3 regions of the Ligilactobacillus sp. JN-6 (Y).1 genome follow, and region 1 is predicted to be linked to each of the others. Evidence: predicted binding sites of a transcription regulator. Region 1 holds the regulator's gene; each other region holds the start of a gene.
The links. Region 1 encodes Rex, which represses fermentation and respiration genes when NADH is low (regulators of the CRP and FNR family bind a similar motif). Its sites were predicted from a motif close to TTGTGAANTANTTCACAA; they were not measured.
Positions count from the first base shown of each region.

Region 2: the regulator Rex is predicted to act here: its motif matches at 3,508-3,525, upstream of adhP (alcohol dehydrogenase AdhP).
Region 3: the regulator Rex is predicted to act here: its motif matches at 3,536-3,553, upstream of AC3XNE_RS04680 (NAD(P)-dependent alcohol dehydrogenase).

Region 1 is NZ_CM176599.1:1,758,715-1,765,765, forward strand. Features, by position in the region: gene AC3XNE_RS08110 (asparaginase) at 1-491, opposite strand, end outside; gene tsaB (tRNA (adenosine(37)-N6)-threonylcarbamoyltransferase complex dimerization subunit type 1 TsaB) at 693-1,421, shown strand; gene AC3XNE_RS08120 (GNAT family N-acetyltransferase) at 1,396-1,983, shown strand; gene tsaD (tRNA (adenosine(37)-N6)-threonylcarbamoyltransferase complex transferase subunit TsaD) at 1,976-3,007, shown strand; gene AC3XNE_RS08130 (ABC-F family ATP-binding cassette domain-containing protein) at 3,115-5,070, opposite strand; gene AC3XNE_RS08135 (redox-sensing transcriptional repressor Rex) at 5,245-5,877, shown strand; gene AC3XNE_RS08140 (CPBP family intramembrane glutamic endopeptidase) at 5,961-6,587, opposite strand; gene groES (co-chaperone GroES) at 6,769-7,051, shown strand, end outside.
Region 2 is NZ_CM176599.1:1,520,163-1,527,213, reverse strand. Features, by position in the region: gene AC3XNE_RS07010 (2-dehydro-3-deoxygalactonokinase) at 1-428, opposite strand, end outside; gene dgoD (galactonate dehydratase) at 444-1,592, opposite strand; gene AC3XNE_RS07000 (MFS transporter) at 2,022-3,191, opposite strand; gene adhP (alcohol dehydrogenase AdhP) at 3,594-4,607, shown strand; gene AC3XNE_RS06990 (M48 family metallopeptidase) at 4,766-5,788, opposite strand; gene AC3XNE_RS06985 (LemA family protein) at 5,804-6,361, opposite strand; gene menC (o-succinylbenzoate synthase) at 6,468-7,051, opposite strand, start outside.
Region 3 is NZ_CM176599.1:999,766-1,006,816, forward strand. Features, by position in the region: gene codA (cytosine deaminase) at 1-553, opposite strand, end outside; gene AC3XNE_RS04675 (AraC family transcriptional regulator) at 1,106-2,101, opposite strand; gene AC3XNE_RS04680 (NAD(P)-dependent alcohol dehydrogenase) at 2,213-3,334, opposite strand; gene AC3XNE_RS04685 (MFS transporter) at 3,716-5,035, shown strand; gene rhaB (rhamnulokinase) at 5,054-6,523, shown strand; gene rhaM (L-rhamnose mutarotase) at 6,538-6,855, shown strand; gene AC3XNE_RS04700 (L-rhamnose isomerase) at 6,879-7,051, shown strand, end outside.

The DNA of each region.
Region 1 (7,051 bases):
TTTGTAGTGTGAGTTTTGGTCACGTAACGAGCAGTGTGGATCTCATCGTTCATGACTACTAAAACACCTTTGCCATGGGCTTCGTCACTTGCTGCTGTCTGGATGGCGGTTTGGAAATTATGCAGACCGTCGGACCCGATCTCATTGGCAGATCTCATAGCACCGGTTACCACCACTGGGACCTCCGCTGGTAAGGTCAAGTCTAAGAAGAATGCTGTTTCTTCTAATGTGTCCGTCCCATGAGTAATAACTACACCATCGATCCCTTCACTCTCTGCCTGCATGATCTCGTTTCTTAAAGTCAGCATTTCCGTCGGCCGGATGTGGGGAGAAGGAAGATTAAACGGGTTTCTAATATCTAAGTTGATCTTTCCTGTAAAAGGGTTATTAAAGCCATTGAGTGGATTTTGTTTACCTGGGACGATCGCGCCGTCTTTTCCTTCGGACATAGCAATTGTTCCTCCGGTATGTAATACTAAAATTGTTTTCATTGTCTCACTCCGAATACTTGTATTTAGTTACTTGAATTTAACTACTTCACAATTATAATGAAGTTTGGTACCGTATTACAACATCCTCTGGTAGATTTTCATGAAAATATTAACCATTTTTTCTTTTTGTGAAAAGCGTGTAGGGGTTTGTGTTACACTATGTAAGTAAAGTACAGCATAAAAAGAGGAATGAATGGAATAATGAAAATACTTGCAATTGATACCTCTAATCGTCCCTTAAGCGTGGCGCTTTTAGAAGATCAAACTTTGTTAGCGGAAAACACTACCACTGTCAACAAAAATCACAGCAGTGCCTTGATGCCCGCGATCGAAGGAATTTTTAAACAGAGTCTTTTAAAACCTTCTGAGATCGATCGTGTTGTGGTCGCTCAAGGACCAGGTTCTTACACAGGTTTACGGATCGGAGTTACTACCGCTAAGACTTTAGCATATAGTTTAAAAAAAGAGATAGTCGGTGTTTCAAGTTTGGCTGTTTTAGCTCAAGGAGTTCATTCAGATGATAAAGCACTGCTGCTTCCACTATTTGACGCACGCAGAACTAACGTTTTTGCTGGAGGTTATGTGTGGAACGGTAACAGGTTACAAAATGTTTTACCTGACCAACACGTTTCTTTTTCAGACTTGTGTAAACAGATCAAGGGGAAAAAGGTGTGTTTTATCGGAGCAGATGTAGCCAAATTTACTGACCAGCTCGAAGAGTTAATGGCTGACCAGGATTATGAGATCGCTCCAGCTGATACATCTATACCACGAGCGTTTAACTTGGGAATACTAGGTCTCACAAAAGAAACTGAAAATGTCAGTGATTTTGTTCCCCAATATTTACGACTAACACAAGCAGAATCACAGTGGTTGGAAAAAAATCCGCTAGAAGGGAAAAAACATGTTCCATTCGTTAAAAAATATTAAACGGCGGCTAGCTAATAAGATCAAATTGGTTTTTCAGGACAAGACTTTGGAATTTGAAAATAAGGATATCACTATTGATGGTGCAGATTATTTTTTATGTCGCACTGTGATCTCCACTATTCCTGAAATGGTGGCACTTGAAGAAAGGTCTCAGCATGAAGAAGATGTGTGGAATGACAAAACTTTTCAGCTACAGATGAAAGAGCAAAATAAGTCTTTATATATCGGTTTACGTCAAGCTGATCAGTTGGTCGGCTTTATCGGGTGTCGGGTCAATACTCAAATGACAAGGATGCGAATAATGAGGTTGACCATCTTACCTAGTACCGATGCTGAAAAAATTGCGGCGACCTTGGTCAACGTTTTGTTTAAAAAAGGAGGAGAAATTGGTGTTCGATCTATTTTTGCGCAAGTAAGGCTAGACCAGGAAAAATTAGGTAAATTCTATCATAATATGGGCTTTAGAAAAGCTGGGGGAGCAAAGTCTTCTGAACGTAAAAAAGAAGTTACTGAATACCAATTTTTAGTTAGTGAAAATAAGGAAAAGATAAAAAATGGATGAAAAAAAAGATACGATAATTTTAGCATTTGAGACAAGTTGTGACGAAACAAGTGTTGCACTTGTGAAAAATGGTGATCAGCTTTTAGCCCAATCAACTGCAACGCAAATTAAGAGTCATCAGCGGTTTGGAGGGGTCGTTCCTGAGGTTGCTAGTAGGCACCACATTGAACAGATCATTGGTTGTTTGGACGATGTGTTTCAAGAAACCGGGCTCGATTATGCTGACCTCTCCGCCGTTGCCGTTACTTACGGTCCTGGTCTCGTGGGCGCACTTTTGGTGGGAGTTTCAGCAGCCAAGGCTCTAGCTTTCGCACATGATCTGCCGTTGATCCCTGTAAATCACATGGCAGGGCACATTTATGCCGCCCGTTATACTGCACCTATCCAGTTTCCAGCGCTGGCTCTTTTAGTTTCAGGAGGACATACGGAATTAGTTTATATGCAACAGGAAAATAATTATCAAGTTATCGGTGAAACACGTGACGATGCTTGTGGTGAAGCATTTGACAAAATTGGTCGAGTGTTAGGGATAAACTACCCGGCCGGTAAAGAGATAGACGAGTTGGCACAGCGGGGAAAGGATACTTTTAAGTTTCCACGTGCAATGGAAAAAGAAGACAACTACGATTTTAGTTTTAGTGGTCTTAAAAGTGCCTTTATTAATACCGTTCACCATGCAGATCAAGTCGGAGAAGAGCTATCACATGCCGACTTAGCAACAAGTTTTGAACAAAGTGTCGTAGATGTATTAACGGAAAAAACTGTGCGGGCTTTGCATAATTACCCGGTCAAACAGCTGATCTTAGCGGGAGGTGTTGCTGCTAATAGTAGTTTACGTACTCGTTTGGAAGTAGAGTGTGACCAATTCAAGGACACCGAGTTACTTGAGGCGCCCTTAAAGTATTGTGGTGATAACGCAGCGATGATCGGAGCTGCCGGGTATGTTGGTTTCAAACACGGGGCCCGTGCTGGAATGACACTCAACGCCGAACCAGGCCTTGAATTTCCTTGGCTTGCGGTTTAATTCGGACCGAAATATATGCTAGATAGCTTTAGAAAATAATTATGAAAAAACAGCAGGCAACTATTTAAATTTCTAATAGTCGCCTGCTGTTTTTGGCCCTGCTAATATCAAGCCATAAAGTTTTCTAATTTAACTGAACTTTGTTCCCACTGTTCTTCAGTTGTACTTAGTTCTTGGCTTACTGATTCAAGCTGTTGTTGCAATTCTTGCATTCTAGCCGGATCATTAAAAATGTCAGGTTGAGACATTCTAGTTTCGATATTAGTTTTTTCTTCGTCTAAATTATCAACTTTTTCCTCTAAGCGTGTAACTTCTCTTTCTAATTTACGTTGTTGTTTTTGTCTAGTTTTACTTTGATCGTAGTTGTTTTTCGCCGTCGAGTCACTATTAGTAGTGGCTACTTGTTTTTTAGTCTCATTTTCTTGGTTTTTTTGTTCAGCTATCAATCGTTGTTCTTCTTTTTTCTCAATATAATAATCATAATTGCCTAAATACAATGTACTGCCTGACGGAGAGATCTCAATGATCTCATTAGCAGTTTGATTAATAAAATAACGGTCATGTGAAACGAAAAGAACTGTTCCAGTAAAGTCTTGGATAGCTTTTTCAAGAACTTCCTTACTGTTGATATCTAAGTGGTTCGTTGGTTCGTCTAAGATCAACAAATTATCATGCTGCATAGCTAACTTAGTCAAAAGAAGACGCGCTTTTTCACCGCCAGACAAATTCCGGACAATTTTTTTTACATCTTCCCCTCTGAATAAAAAGCCACCTAAGAGAGAACGGATATCTTTTTCTGGTGTAGTTGGATGTTCATCCCACAGTTCATTTAGGACTGTTTTTTGCGCATGCAAACCTTGCTGTTCCTGATCGTAGTATCCGTATTGAACATTAGCACCAAACTTTGCGGTACCTGAAACGAAAGGGATCTGTCCAATAATACTTTCTAATAAAGTTGATTTACCGATCCCGTTTGGGCCGACGACCGCTAAAACTTTATTTTTGCGCAATTCAACATTGATCGGTCCAGAGATCGTGTGGGCATCATGGCCAATATAACCATCGGAGACTGTTAACACAACAGAACCACTTTTTAAGCTTGGAGTGAAAGAAAAGTGTGGTCCTTTTTCATCACCTTCTGGCCTTTGAAGACGTTCCATCTTGTCCAATTGCTTCTGGCGGCTTTGAGCACGTTTACTGGTTGTAGCACGAACTAAGTTTTTGTTAACAAAATCTTGCAGCTTGTTGATCTCAACCTGCTGTTTTTCATAATCCTTCCAAGCTTGTTTTTGATCTTCTTTTTTTTGCTTCACAAACGAAGTGTAATTTCCAGGGTATGTTTTAGCTCGCTTGTGACTAATGTTGCAGACTTCTGTAACGATCTTGTCAAGGAAATAACGATCATGAGAAACGAGTAACAAAGCTCCTGGATATCCTTGGAGATAATTTTCCAGCCACTGTAATGTTTCAATGTCTAGGTGGTTTGTTGGTTCGTCCAAGACCAGTAGATCTCTTTTTTCAAGAAGCAAACGAGCCAAAGCGAGGCGTCTCTTTTGCCCACCTGACAAAGAAGATATTTTTTTGTCAAAATCTGCTTCTTCAAAATTAAAACCGTGAAGTACCGAACGGATCTCTGCTTGGTAGCCATAACCATTTTGTGCTTCAAAATCGTGCACCGTTTGGTCATATTGTTTTAATAAAGATTGATAAGTTCCAGAAGTATGATCTTTACTTTTGGCGATCTTATTTTCTAATTCATGGATCTGTTGTTCCATTTTGATCAAGCCCGAGAAGACTTTTAACATTTCATTGTAAATGGTATCTTCAGATTCTAAGCCGGTATCCTGGGCTAAGTAACCGATGGTCAATCCTTTTCGTCCAACGATTTGTCCTTCGTCAGGTTCATTTTCACCAGTGATCATTTTGATCAATGTAGATTTACCAGCTCCGTTCGGCCCGACAAGAGCGATCCGCGAATTGTCTTGGATATTCAGGTTTACGTTTTGAAAAAGTGGATCTCCAGCAAAAATACGAGCTACTTGTTGGACTTGTAATAAAAGCATAAAAATTTCACCTGCCTATTTTTATTCTACTAAACCATTTTAGCATACCTTGCAATATATCGTTGTAAATTTAAATTTTTCCAATTAAGTTGTGAACTAATGAACTTTTTGTTTGATTGTGAAATTTTATATGGTAAAATTACTTACGTGAGTATTTGTGAAAGGGGCATAAAAATGGTGAATGCAAAAATACCTAGAGCAACGGCTAAAAGATTGCCAATTTACTATCGCTATTTAGGTATATTATTTAATTCCGGTAAGAAAAGGATCTCTTCAACTGAATTAGCTGAAGCAGTTAAGGTTGATTCTGCAACGATCAGACGTGATTTTTCGTATTTTGGTGCACTAGGGAAAAGGGGTTACGGTTATGACGTTAAAAGTCTCTTAGACTTCTTTAAGAAGACGTTGAACCAAGACAAGTTGACTAATGTTGGGCTGATCGGTGTAGGTAATTTAGGACACGCGTTGTTGAATTATAATTTCCATGGCAGTAACAATGTAAGGATCAGTGCAGCTTTCGACATTGATGACCGGATCACCGGCACTATTCAAAGCGGTGTTCCAATTTACCCCATGAGTGAAATGAAGGAACAATTAGTTGAACAACAGATAGAAGTTGTTATTTTAACCGTCCCTTCTCCAGTCGCACAACGTGTTACTGATGAACTTGTTTCTGCTGGTGTTAAAGGTATTTTGAACTTTACGCCTTTACGTGTGACTGTTCAAGATAATGTACGGATCCAAAATGTCGATTTAACCAATGAATTACAAACTTTGATTTATTTCTTAAATCATGTCGATCAATAATTTAGAAAAGTGAGACCATTGATGGAGACAGTTTTAAAAAAATCGTAGAGACCTACTAGCTATAGCAAATCTCTACGATTTTTTTAGTGGATAAATAAAACAAAAAGGTTCATTAAAATATGCGAAAGCATGGAAGTCTGGATCCTACCTGTCTTTTGGTAAATGAAACAGAGTATCAAACCAATAGCGGTATAGGTCAAAAAATGACCATCCCCATGACCTAATGCAAAAAGTAGGCTGGAAAGTATTGCTGTTTGCCATGGCCTAAACCAAAAGACAAAATTTCCAAATAAAACCTTACGGAAGATCAGTTCCTCGATAAGTGGTTCTGTGATCACAATTACCAGTATATAGTACGGATACTTGGCGGCTACTGCCATTAATTGGCTAGTGTTTTCGGAAACTGCCGGCTGATGAAGGATAGCAGCCTCAAACCAAAGGAAGATCCTTTGAGTAATTAAAAGTCCGACCGTGCCGCTAAGCGACCATAGAAGCGACTTCCAAAAACCAGTTTTCTTATCTTCCAATAGATTAGTATATTTGAAATGATGCATTGACCAGATCAAACCAAGTGCTCCGAGAAGACTAAGGGTGGTCTGCACTGGATATAAAATATCATTATTGTGAATAAAGTGGAAGGCTACTTGTTGGATAAGGACTAAGATGAAATACCCTAAAAAAAGACTTAATGAATTAGATTTTAGTTTCAATTAGATGACTCCTTTGTACTGCTTCAGACATTATAGCATATTTTCTAAGAAAATTAGCACTCAGACAAAGAGAGTGACAAAAAGTACTTGCAATTTAGAAATAAAGTGTTTATTATAATAATTGTAATTGAATTAGCACTTAAGTGTGTTGAGTGCTAAAAATATATTGGAGGGATCTAGAGTGCTGAAACCGTTAGGAGACAGAGTTATTCTTGAAGTTCAAGAAGAAGAAGAACAAACAGTTGGTGGGATCGTTTTAGCAAGTAATGCTAAAGAAAAACCTCAAACTGGTAAAGTCGTTGCTGTGGGTGCTGGTCGAGTCCTGGACAACGGTGAAAAGAGTGTACCAGAAGTAAAAGCTGGGGACTCAGTAATCTACGATAAATATGCAGGTACTGAAGTAACATATGAAGGTGACAAGTATTTGGTCGTTCGTGCCAATGACATTGTTGCCGTGATCGAAT
Region 2 (7,051 bases), 240 kb from region 1:
TCTTCACCACGCATAATATCCATTTCAGTGATGTTTTCCGGGTCAATGCTGGCAGGCGCATTTTTCACGCCTGGAATGAACCAGATCGGTCGGTCAACAATCTCTGGAAATTCTTTTTTAACCAGGTGTTTAGCTAGATCTTCAGCACCAACTGGGACTTGTAAATGCTCAATTTCTACCAAACCGAGATCTGAAGTTATCATGCCCGACGCAATAAGCTCGACTTGTGAATGATCAGTAATTTTTCCCTCATCTAAAACTGAAGCGACAGCCCTTTTTATTGCCTCTTTTAAATTTTGCTTGCTACCAGTCACTGAGGTTTCTCTGACGCCGACTGGTTCGAAATCTTTAGCTATTACCTGATCCTCCTGCCATAAAACAGCGCGAGTATTAGTTGTACCAGTATCGATAGTAATTATGCTTTTCATTATTTCACCTCAAAACTACCACTCGGCAATAGTCCCGTCTTCATGTCTCCATACTGGATTATGCCAATTAGCAGCTTCTTTTGCTTTTTCTCTGACTAATTCTTCATTGACCTCAACACCTAAGCCTGGCAACTGTGGAATATTAACAAAACCATCATCATATTCGAAAATTTCTGGATTTTTAATATAATCCAACAGATCATTTGACTTGTTATAGTGGATTCCTAGACTTTGCTCTTGAATGAAGGCATTGTAGACTGTAGCATCAACTTGTAAAGCTGCAGCTAAATCGATCGGACCCAATGGACAATGGAAGGCCACAGCAACGTCATATGCTTCAGCCATTGATGCGATTTTCTTACATTCAGTGATTCCGCCAGCATGTGACAAATCCGGCTGGATAATATCAGCATTGCCACTTTCCAACAATTTCTTGAAATCCCATCTAGTGAAGCGTCTTTCGCCTGTCGCAATTGGCGTCTTAGTTAATTCAGTTATTTTTGCTAAGTCTTCATCATTTTCTGGTAAAACAGGTTCTTCAATAAACATCAGATTAAATGGTTCTAATTCCTTGGCAAGTATCTTTGCCATCGGCTTATGAACACGCCCGTGAAAATCTACTGCGATGCCAAAGTACGGTCCACAACTGTCACGAATTGCCTTAACACGTTCGACTACTTCTTGCACTTTTTCGTAACTATCAATGATCTGCAATTCTTCAGTTGCATTCATCTTGATCGCAGTAAAACCAGCATTTTTTCTTTCTAAAGCAGCTGCACCTACATTACTTGGACGATCTCCACCTACCCAAGAGTACACTTTGATCTTATCGCGCACGGCACCACCCATAAGTTGATATACAGGTTGGCCCAATGACTTACCTTTAATATCCCAGAGAGCTTGATCAATACCGGCAATCGCACTCATCAACACAGGACCACCGCGATAAAAGCCGCTACGATACATTTTTTCCCAGGCGTCCTCGATCCGTGCTGGATCAGATCCAATCAACGAGTCCATTAATTCATGGACAGCTGCGTCGACTGTCGCCGCACGCCCTTCGATCACCGGTTCACCCCAGCCGTTGATCCCTTCATCCGTTTCAACTTTTAAAAACAGCCAACGTGGTGGAACTTGAAATGTTTCATAACTCTTGATCTTCATGAATGAAATCTCCTTTATACTATTCAAAATAGATATTATTTTTTAAAAAAGGTAATATCTTTATTACAGCTATGATAATAAACGCTTACACAATTGTTGTCAAGCAGTAATTACAAAAAATTACTCGGAAACATTTATATTTTAACTGGATAGTCTTTAATTTTAGTATGCTTTCAGTTGTATTTTTTAGTATAGATATTATCTATCTTTGACTACTTTTACAGATTATCAAAAATAGGCTAATGATGTTTTCATTAACAAAAATACTCATTACTCACTACTTATACTGTAATGCTTTAGGGCTCATTCATCGGCTGTTTCGCAGGAGGTGGAGTTATGCAGCTTGTCAGTCAAGAAGATGTACTTCGACTCATACAAAAAACACCATCCAGTCAAAAACTATCTTTGCCGAATGGTGTTCATTATTATTTAACTTTCATATTTCACATTTGTTCGATTTAGCATGATAATGGCGATCAGTGTGATCACAGTAAAAATGGCACCACCGAGACCAACGTTTTGAATACCAAAATTGCTGACGACTAATCCGCCGACTGCAGATCCTAAGGAGATCCCAAAATTTGAAAAGATCGAATTCAGCGAAGAAGCTAGGACCATCGATTGTGGGTAGTCCTGCTCTGCCACACCTAAGATATGCAATTGAACCGGCGAATTGATCAAATACATCAAAGCACCAACTAACATCACATCAGCTGTTCCAACGACCTTGCTGTTCAAGAATAAGGGCATCAATCCCAGTGCCAGCAATTCGATCACATAAATCGTCGGCATTGCTCTTAAACCGCGATTATCAGCGATCTTGCCGCTATATTGATTACTAAAGAGCGACATGATCCCGTACAATGTCAGCATTAAAGTAATAAGCGAAGGCGAATAACCCAGCGTTTGCGATAAGATCGGGCGCAAGTAAGTGTAAAAAACATAGACACCGACTAAACTAAACATAGCAACTGCCACACTCAACAAGATCCGCGGATCTTTGAAGATCACAAATTGGGCACCGATCCCTCCAGCCTTTTTCTGCTCTAAATCATGCGGCAAATATTTGATAACCAGCAAGAACGTAATGACACTGAATACAGTGATCGTATAGAAGGTATCACGCCAGCCAAATGTAGTACTGATCCATGTGCCGAGCGGTACCCCAAACACTGATGCGATACTAAAACCGGAAAAAAGCCAACTAATGAGCCATGCCCTACGTTCTAATGGTGCGATCACTGTCGCAAAAGTCATTGCTAAAGAGATCGCAGCGCCTGAAACAATGGCTGTCACGATCCGAGAAATAACCAATATTGAATAAGTTGGTGCTACTGCCGTCATTAAATTTCCTAGGGTAAATACGCCCATCAGCAGCAACAACGCCCGGAAAAGGTTGCTTTTAATCAAACTGGTAACGATCGGTGTGCTCACTGCGTAAACAAGGGCGAAGATCGTGACTAAGTACCCCACTACAGAAATATTAACTGAAAATTGGTTAGCTATATCATCCAAAATACCCACAATAATGAATTCACTAAAACCTAAAACAAAGGCTAACAAAATTAAAACAAAACTTTGGATCCTAAACTTTTTCAAAACGATCTTCCCCTTTCTCATTGAGATGTACTGATATGAGCGCACGAGAAATACAATACAAAAAAATTGGGGAGATTGTCAACAATTTTGCGAGAAAAAGTTTGTCTATCTGCTTTTTAAAGTCGCCTTTTGAATCGTACAAACGCACATCTCATATAAAGAATAACATTGGTAAAAAACTCATCTCATAACAAACGATACTAAATTGTGTTTAATCAGTTTTTAAACTACCATTTTCGTTTCGCATGAAGATTGTGATAAATAGTTTTTATATAAATCGCTTGTTTAGGCAGTTATCCAAGTTATAAAACTATATTTGTTATTATTTTCACTTGACTATTCGCTATTTTTTACCTATGATTTAGGTAGTGGATAACGTTTTAAAAGAAAGAAGGATGTCTAATGAAAGCAGCTGTAGTTCGTGATAATTGTGATGGGTATGTTGATATCAAAGACGTTACGTTACGTTCTTTACATGAAGGTGAAGCCTTAGTAAAAATGGAATATTGCGGGTTATGTCACACAGACTTGCATGTCGCCGCTGGAGATTTCGGTAAAGTTCCTGGCAGAGTCATCGGACATGAAGGAGTCGGTAAGGTTATCAAAACTGCTGGCGACGTAACTAATTTGAAAGTCGGCGACCGTGTCTCGATCGCTTGGTTCTATTCCGGATGTGGCCACTGTGAATATTGCACGACTGGCCGAGAAACATTATGCCGTAATGTATTGAATTCTGGGTTTAGCGTTGACGGTGCGATGGCAAAAGAATGTATTGTTCCTGCAGATTATGCTGTCAAGGTCCCAGATGATCTAGACCCGATCGAAGCTACTTCCCTAACCTGTGCTGGAGTCACAGTTTATAAAGGACTTAAAACTGGTGACCTCAAACCAGGCCAATGGGTCGAAGTTGTCGGTACCGGTGGTTTGGGTAACTTAGCTGTTCAATATGCTCACAATGTTTTCGGCGCTCACGTGGCAGCTGTCGATATTAATGACGAAAAGCTAGAAGCAGTAAAAGAGTTAGGGGCTGACATGACGATCAATTCCCAAAAAGAAGATGCTTCTCAAGTTTTGCAAGATAAAGTTGGTGGTGTCCACAGCGCTATCGTCACGGCCGTCAACAAAGATTCCTTTACGACTGCTGTAAATGCATTACGAGCAGATGGGACATTGGTAGCGATCGCACTTCCTCAAGGCGATATGGCTCTCAATATTTCTAAAACAATTTTAGATGGTATCAAAGTTGCCGGTTCCTTAGTTGGAACACGTCAAGACTTAGCAGAAACTTTCCAATTCGGTGCAGAACGAAAGGTAAAACCGATCGTTCAGACCCGTAAATTGTCCGAAGTTAATGATATTATCGATGAAATGAAAAACAATCAAATCGTCGGACGGATGGTAGTTGATTTCACTTAATTCAACCTTCCCCCTTAATATGTCTGATCCGCGGCAACTTTCTGCTATAAAACAGCCATTAGCTGCAGAAAGTTGCCGCGGATCTTATTGTCACAAATTAATACAAAAACACAACGTTTTGATCCAACTTTAAATTTGGTTAAACGTTGTGTTTTAAATTATTCGATCAGTTTTCTAAGGTTCTCGATCCGATCATCCAATGGCGGATGGGTATCAAGTAAATTTGTTAAATTAAATTTGTGCTGCTTTGGTTCTGATAATCCCTTGTCTTTCATTTCCTTCAAGTCTTTTTTAGACAATGGAGTCCGGATGCACAAGGTTGCAGCCTTGCTGGTAGCATATGAACTAGGAACTTGATCTCCCTTTAATTTGGTCAAGGCATCTATCAATCCTTGCGGATCCTGGGTCATATCTACTCCGGAAATATCTGCCAAACTTTCACGTTGACGTGACAATGCCAGCTGCATAAGTGTAGCGATCGGTACACCGATCAATTGGATCAACCAACCACCAATCAGCATCACCAACCCGATCATCGCGCTGCTTTTGTCATCATCTTTTTTGCGACTACTCCGGTTGCCTCCAAACCACAACGTATCCTCTCCAAGTTCGATCAACAAATAACCCGCTCCAGCGATAAAACTGGTTAAAGCCACAGTGATCGATCCCGAACGAATGTCATAATTTTTAATATGTGACATTTCATGGGCCAAAACACTCTTTAACTCTTCACGATTCATCATTTCAAGCAAACCTGTGTTAACACCGATAGCTGCATGTTGTGGGTCTCGTCCCGTCGCAAAGGCATTCGCTTCTTGGTCTTTGACCAAATAAACCTCAGGCACCGGGATCTCAGCTGTGATCTGTAACTCATCGATCACATTTAACAACTGCTTTTCAGCTAACGAGGCGTTTTCGGGCTCCAATTTTCTCCCGTTGACCGAACTCATAAAAACGCTGGTCGTATTATAATAAATATATAAGGAATAAAATAATGCCGCGATCAAAAAGGCACCCGCGACAACCAAAGTGATCGACCAGATCCCTTTAGGATCATCAGATGACATCCATCCCGCAATATAGCCTATAAAAAGTCCGATCACAGTCACCAAGCCACTAAAACCGATCATGACGAAAGTTGAATTGCGCTTGTTTTTCGCAATTTGTTCCTCAATGGTCATAATTCAGTCGCCGCCTTAAAATTTAACTTGTGGAGCTTCACGTTGTGCTTCGTCAGTAATAACTTCCAAGTTTTGTTTGGTACTAAAGCTGAACATCTTAGCTACCAAATTAGACGGGAAAGTCGTTACGACATTGTTATAGTACAAAATATGCTTGTTATACATTTGACGAGCAGCAGCGACCTTATTTTCGATCGTTGTCAGCTGTTCTTGTAGGTTCAAGAAGTTCGTACTTGCCTTAAGATCAGGATAATTTTCTGCCACAGCAAATAAATTACCTAAAGTATGCGACATCTGCTGGTCAGCCTTTGAACGTTCGTTAACATCCAAACTTGAATCAGCAACTTTACTACGCATCTCTGTCAATTTAGTAAATGTTTCTTGCTCGTGAGTTGCATATCCCTTAACTGTTTCAACCACGTTTGGGATCAGATCAGCTCTGTATTTCAATTGAATGTCGATCTGCTTTTCTGCAGTATTGATGCTGTTAGTGGCACGTTGTAATTTGTTATAACTAGTCCACAAGTAAATCGCAACGATTGCTACGATCACAATAACAATGATCCAAGCCATTTAAATTCATCCTTTCGTATTCCCGCTCAAGATAATTGCGTTCATAATAAATTGTACCAGAAATGGACCCATAAAAGCTATCGGCATGAACTTTAATTAACTTAATTTAACCTGAACTATTCACACCGCTTATTTCTGGACAGATATTGACCCCGATGCCCTCTTGTTGGGGAACTGTCAGTGTGCCGCTTCGCAAGTAAAACTCAGGCGTAGTATAATCAGCTGAGTAAAAACGTGCTGTTTCAGAAATATCACCCGGAAAGGCAAACTCATCTAAGCTGGCCAATGCTAGGTTAGTTGCACGACCGACTCCACCCTCGACCATTCCACCACACCAGAGTGGAAAGTGATACTTTTTATGAGCAGAGATCATCGCTAAGGATGGTGTTAGCCCTCCCAAGACACTACTTTTCATAGAAATGATCTGACATTCTTTGTTTTTAATTGCCTGAAGTGCATTACTCACAGTGCTGATCGGTTCATCGTAACAAAGAGGTGTTTGCATTTGTTCTTGGAGTTGGGCTGCCTGATCGTGTGCTGCTATAGAAAATGGGTCTTCTAACATTGTGAGTTTCAAATCATCGATTTCCTGTGCCAAACTCATCGTATGAATAAGCGACCCGTTAGCATCCACACACAGAGGCGTATCTGGAAATTTTTGCCTAACTCTTACGACCCGTTTGAGATCGT
Region 3 (7,051 bases), 760 kb from region 1:
GTTGATTAAATTCGTAATGTGGTACACCTCCGACAGCATCTGCGCCTTCTTTGACAGCTTGTTCTAGAAGTTCTTTACCATTTGGATAGGATAAGATCCCTTCTTGCGGAAAAGCTACTAGTTGTAGGTCAACGATGTCTTTTAGTTCATCTTTCAATTCCAATAAAGCTTGGAGTGCGATCAAATGAGGATCGGTCGTATCGACATGACTGCGAACATATTGAACACCATTTTTGATTTGCTTTAAGATCGTTTTTTTGGCACGTTCTTTGACATCTTCAGCAGTCAATGATTTTTTACGCTCGGACCAGATGCGGATCCCATCAAATAAAGTTCCGCTTTCATTCCATTCTGGTTCTCCGGCAGTTAAGGTAGTATCTAAGTGGATATGTGAATCGACAAAGGGTGGTAATAAGACATTTCCTTGCCCATCGATTATCTTTTCTTCGGCATTGGATGTCAGTTCCGCTGCTATTTGGCTAAATCTTCCGTCCGTTATGCGAATGTCTTGTGCTTGCCGCTGATTATTGATATGCACGTTTTTAATTAGCATGATATTGTGCTCCTTTATTTAGCTGTAAAATTTAATTGTTTCTAAAATGATAATAACATACGACTAGGGGTTGGAGATCTTTTCGCATCTATTTGACAATAATGTAGCATTTAAAAAATATAATGAACATGCGTGGTGCTAGTTTGTAATAATTTCATTTTCATTAAAATCGAAAAAGTCTAGATTATAAACAAAAAACGACAGTATTATAGGTCTTCAAAAAATTGCTATTGGGGGAGGAATCAGTGAACAAAAAGTTGTGGTTGAACAGATAAAAAAGCAGTGTCGAAATGGCGTCGATACTGCTTCAGCATTGCAGAGAAATTTGAAAATTCCAGAAATAAAGAAAAATAAGAAAACTGTAGGCTCTATAAAAAGTAGGATTGCTAGTAGTTTTTTGGGGTAGGCAACAGCAACTGGCTAGTCTAGGAAGTGTGGTCTTGAGCCTTGGGGTTATATAGGTTTAAGATCATTTTTGTGCACTGCTATTTTGGTATCTTTGTTAATCCATGAGCTAAAATGATGGCTTAACGATAAACGCACTAACAACTGCTAAATTTGATGATGGCGGTTTATAATATCTTTCCTTCTTTTTGATGGAGAGATACCATAGAAGTCATAGTATTTTTTATAAAAGAAATTTTTATTTTTGATGCCAACTTCATCTATTATTTTGTTAATCGGAAGCGTACTAGACATCACCAGATTATTTGCTTGAATTAAACGTTGTTTTGTTTTTAATTCGGAAAAATTACTATTTGTATATCTTCTGATTAGGTTACCAAGATATTCTTTATTATAGCCAAAGGTTCGAGCCATGTCTTCTAGAGTTATGGTTTTATAATGTTTGTCAATTTGTTTTAAACATTTAAACACTAACTGTTGCTGTTCATTTCGAATCCTTACGGTAGGCATAGGGTGATGTCTTAATATTTTTGATATGAGGATGTCGAAATATGATTCGATAATAGAATCTGAAAATGGTTCTTCCAAGAAATATTCTTCAATGATTGAATCCATTGTCTTTCTGATATCTCTGTTTTCTGGGAAGATAATATAGTTACTTTTAGTTTTTTGCCCTAAAGAAATGTTTGTTAAAAAGTTGTAAGTCAGACTATTGTTGCGGTGTATATCGTTTAGTAAACCAAAAGTAATATTTTGATCTCGAAATAACAAATTTATTAAAATGTCTTTTTGTCCTAAAGTGCTGATTGAATGCGAGCAGCCGGCATTCATCATTAAGATGTCACCTTCATTTAAGGTGATGTTTTCGTTATTTACAGTTTGGTGACAACTTCCTGATAACATATAGTTTAATTCTAAAAATTTGTGTGAATGTTTAGGGTAAGGTGCAAACCTATTATGTTTACTAATGTATACTGAATGATATTTGAAAAAGTAATTGTTACTTAAAGAAGGAATGGTTGCAAATTTTGACTCTTTATCAATTGCTTTATTAGGTATGTCATTTACAAATTTATGGTCAAAAGATTGCTTTTTTTCGAGTTCATTCATTTCACATAATTTGTTAAAAATAATTGGCTCCAACGAGATCTTCTCCTCCCTTACACTTCTTACACTTGATTATAGTATAAAAGACCTCAAACAACATTAATTTCTTGTTTGAAGTCATCTTTGTATTGCCATGTGTAATAAAAGTTATTCTCCAGGTTGATAATCCTTATCAATTATCAAAACAGGTTTGATAGTTTTACCAGAAACAGAGTCGGCATTAGCTTGGTTAATTTCATCGAAATCGTAAAACTTCTCTGTTTTATCAAAGTCAAAGCAACCTAATTTATAAAATTCCAATAAACGCGGGATATCAATTTGTGGAATGGAATCGCCCATATTGACGCCGACTACTTTTTTATCATCAACACACAGGTCATTCCAAGTTGAAAACTCGACCGAATGTGGTGTTACTGCAATTGCAGCACACGTTCCCCCTTGGGCTAAAGAAGTAATACTGTCCATGATCACATTTGAGAGACCAGTTGTGTCAATAGTCCAGTTAACTCCGTAACCGTTGGTTAATCTTCTGATACCTTCAACAGCATCTTCTTCTCTGCTATTGATTGTGTGTGTTGCTCCTAATTCTTTAGCTAATTTGAGACGGTCTGGAACAATATCAACAGCAATTACTTTAGTGCAACCAGAAATTCGGCCAGCCATCATAGAAGCTAAACCAACAGCTCCAGTGCCAAAGACGGCAATAGTATCTCCAGGCTTCGGTTGTAGCGTGTTAAAAACTGTCCCGCTTCCTGTGACATATCCGCATCCTAAAGGACCGATTTTTCTTAGGTCTAAGTTTTTATCGATTTTAACAGCATTACGTTGATCCACTACGGTTGTGGTTGTGAATGAGGACTGGTTAAACATGTTAGAGACATGATTCCCATCCTCCTGAAATTGGTCCTCTCCATCTGCCCGAACGCCAGAGAGATTATAGTCACTATAATTACGGCATTGTGTTGGAACACCACGGAGACAATTATCACAAATACCATCTGCATAAAAAGACAAAATGACATGGTCACCTACAGCAAAATTTTTAACTTCAGAACCAATTTTTTCAACAATACCAGCTCCCTCATGCCCCAGAATTGCAGGATACCCTACTGATGCATCTCCCTTGCGGATTGCTTCATCTGAATGGCAGATACCACTAGCTATCATGTGAATCTGCAGATCTGTTGGACCAACTTTGTGTAATTCAATGTCATCCTTGATTTCAAATGGGGCTCCCATTTCTTTAACTACAGCTGCTTTGATTTTCATTTTAAACACACCCTTCAAAAATATTGTTCAACGATGATTATGCCACTATATATATAAATAAGCAATATAAAAATAGTGAAAAATTTAATTTGCTAAAAGCCACACCATTTTGGATTGAAAACTCATTTTTACAAATGTTTTCTATAACGCAGTTATTTGAGCCAAATAAGAGATATTTTTCTATTATTTTCTTTACTATCAATGTGAAATTATTAATAAAATAAAATTAAATACGCATGTAAGCGCTAGAACAAAAGTTGTTAAATGATACTAAAAGTGTTGCAACTTGTTATTGATACTGCTTAACAACAAACTGATAATAATAGGTGTAACAAGTAATCGATTACAAAGCAAAAAACATTTTGAGGAGTTTATCTAGTTATGGCAAAAAATTCGCATTCTTCTACATGGGCAGTTTCCTTAACTAATTTTTTGGATTCAGGTTCTATTGTTGCGGGAGCTGCTGGCTTAACTTTGTGGCAAAGGGAATTTGGTTTGAGTAGTTTTGCAGTGGGCCTTTTAGGAGCTTTAAGTGCTAATGCTTTTGGATCAGCACTTGGAGCGGTTATTGGTGGACATTTATCAGATAAATTTGGTCGCAAAATGATTTATACCTACGATATGTTAATTTATATGGTTGGAACATTAACTATTGTTTTTTCAATGAATTTTCCGATGTTATTGATGGGCTTTTTAATTACAGGGATGGCTGTTGGAGCAGGGGTTCCGGCTTCTTGGACTTATATAGGTGAAACTTCTGATGGAAATAACCGCGCACATGACATTGGCATCTCTCAATTTTCTTGGTCAATGGGGCCAGTATTTATCTTCATTTTGGCGACAATTTTAGCCCCGCTTGGATTGCTAGGTAACCGGATCCTATTTATTTGTTTAACGGTAATTGCCTTTATCGCCTGGTCGTTACAGCGTAAGTTACCAGAATCAAAAGATTGGTTAAGACAAAAAGAAACTGAGAAAGAGTCTGGTATTAAACCACATCCGTACAAAGAGTTGTTTTCTAGCAGTGTTTCAGTTAAAAGTGTTTTGTTTCTTTGTGGCGTTTATGTATTTTGGAATTTGGTCTCGGGAGCAATGGGATTTTTCATGCCATATGTTTATGAAACGGTTGGCGGCTTGAGCAACTTACAAGCTAATATGATGCAGGCTTTGCTTTGGGCTTGTACAGCTTTATCAGGCCACTTTGGTTTTGCCCTGTATGGAGACAAAATAGATCATAAAAACTTTTTCTTTGTTGGGGCTTTCATGGCAGTTCTTTCATGGGTTATTTTAACTTTCATAGGATTTGGCTGGACAGCATTAATTTCTTTTGTTGTTATATGGGGCCTTTCTGCAGGCATTGGAGCACAGGCATGGTACGCTTTGTGGGCCGTTGAGTTGTTTCCAACTAAATATCGTGCAGGCTCACAGGGAATAATGTTCTTTGTTGTTAGAGGTACAGCGGGGATTTGGTCCATGATTTTTCCAATGATTCTTTCGGGTATGGGATTCCAGGCGGCTGGTCTAGCGATGATTGGTTTGTTAGTTGTTTCTTTGTTAATCGGAACTATTTGGACACCAAAAACGCGAGGAAAATCATTGGATCAAATAACTGAAGAACGCTATGGTACTACAAAGGTAAATAAAGTTGATTCGTTAGGTCAAGATATAGAAAAAGATGACAAGATAACAACTAATAATTAAGTTTAGGAGTTGAAAAATATGCCTAAAACATATGTGGCAGTTGATATTGGAGCCTCTAGCGGGAGATTAATGCTAGGTCATTTAGTTGATGGCAAACTTAAATTACAAGAGATGCACCGTTTTAAAAACGGCTTCTCTAAAAAAAATGGTCAGGATTGCTGGGATATTGATCATATTTTACAAGAAATATTTATCGGTTTGGAAAAAATTAAAAGGTCGGGTTATGAAGAAGTAATACTTGGCATAGATACATGGGCAGTAGATTACGTTTTGATTGGTAAAAATGGAGCTCGGCTAACAGATCCTGTTTCTTACCGTGATGCAAGGACGAAAGATTCTATTAAAAAATTAACTTCTGAATTACCAAAAGAATATATCTATAAAAAGACAGGAATTCAGTTTTTGGATTTCAATACTTTATATCAACTTTTCGAAGAAGATCAGGAGTTGCTAGCAAAAACTGACAAAATATTGATGATCCCTGATTATATTGGTTATGTCCTAACTGGAAAAGCTGTAACGGAAGTAACCAATGCTTCAACAACACAAATGTTGAGTTTACGCGAGGGATTATTTGATGAACATTTGTTAGAGAAAATCAATGTCAAGCAGAAACAATTTCCAAAATTAATTGATCCAGGTACAACTCTAGGAATAATAGCTGATAAGTGGTATGAAAAGTATGATTTGCCAAAAACAAAAGTTGTAACTGTAGCCACACATGATACCGCATCAGCTGTTGTAGGTACGCCGGGTATTGGACAGAGATGGGCTTACTTAAGTTCGGGGACTTGGTCTTTAATTGGTACGGAACTTAATGTCCCTGAGAATGGAAGTTTAGCCTTTAAGCATAATTATACTAATGAGTGGGGAGCATACGGGACTTACCGCTTCTTGAAAAATATTATGGGGTTATGGATTATTCAAAATGTTAAGGAAGAACTTGGCAATAAATATAGTTTCGCAGAATTAGCAGATTTAGCCGGTAAGGAGAAACCGTTCCAGCAGTTTATTGATGTTAATGATGATCGCTTCCAAAATCCAACAAATATGATTCAAGAATTGCAAGGATACTGCCTAGAAACTTCGCAGGTCGTTCCACAGACTCCTGGTGAGATCGCAATGGCAGTGTATTCTAATTTGTCTTTATATTATGCGAGTGAGCTTAAAACATTAGGTGAAATTTTGGGATACAAGATAGATACTTTGAATATTGTTGGTGGTGGTTCAAATGTTGCGCTTATGAATCAATTGACCGCTACAGTAGCTAACGTTGAAGTTTATGCAGGACCATCGGAAGCAACTGCTATTGGTAATATTATTGTTCAGATGATTTCACAAGGTAGTATATTAAATGTTTATCTGGCAAGAAGAATTATTGCTGATTCGTTTCCGTTGAAAAAATATATACCTGAAAAAGAGTCTTACCATGACAAATTATTTGAGTACCAAGAATTTTTAAATAAAGAAAAGACAGCTGAAATTTAAGGAGGCGATTTTATTTGACAGTTAGAATGGGACAACTGATGCATGTTTATTCTGATCAATATGATGAATATGAAAGGCGTCATAATAATTTGTTTCCAGAGATGCGGCAAGCATTGAAAGAGGCAGGAGCGCACAATTATTCTATTTATTTAGATAAAAGTACTGGAAATCTGTTTGCATATTTGGAAGTAGACGACGTGGAAAAATACAATCAGATTTCTGAATCAGAGGCATGTAAAAAGTGGTGGGCTTACATGGAGTCGATTATGGATACCAATCCAGATCAGAGCCCCGTTACAACGGATTTACATGAGGTATTTCATTTAGATTAATTTTCAAAAGGAGAGGTTTTATTATGGTTAAATCTGAAGTAGTAGAAAGTGCTTATAAAGTAGCTAAAAAACGTTATGCTGAATTAGGAGTTGATACGGAAAAAGCAATGGACCAATTAAAGAAAGTTAAGCTTTCTGTTCATTGTTGGCAAGGAGACGACATTAATGGTTTTGTTAATCCTGAGCAAGAACTAAC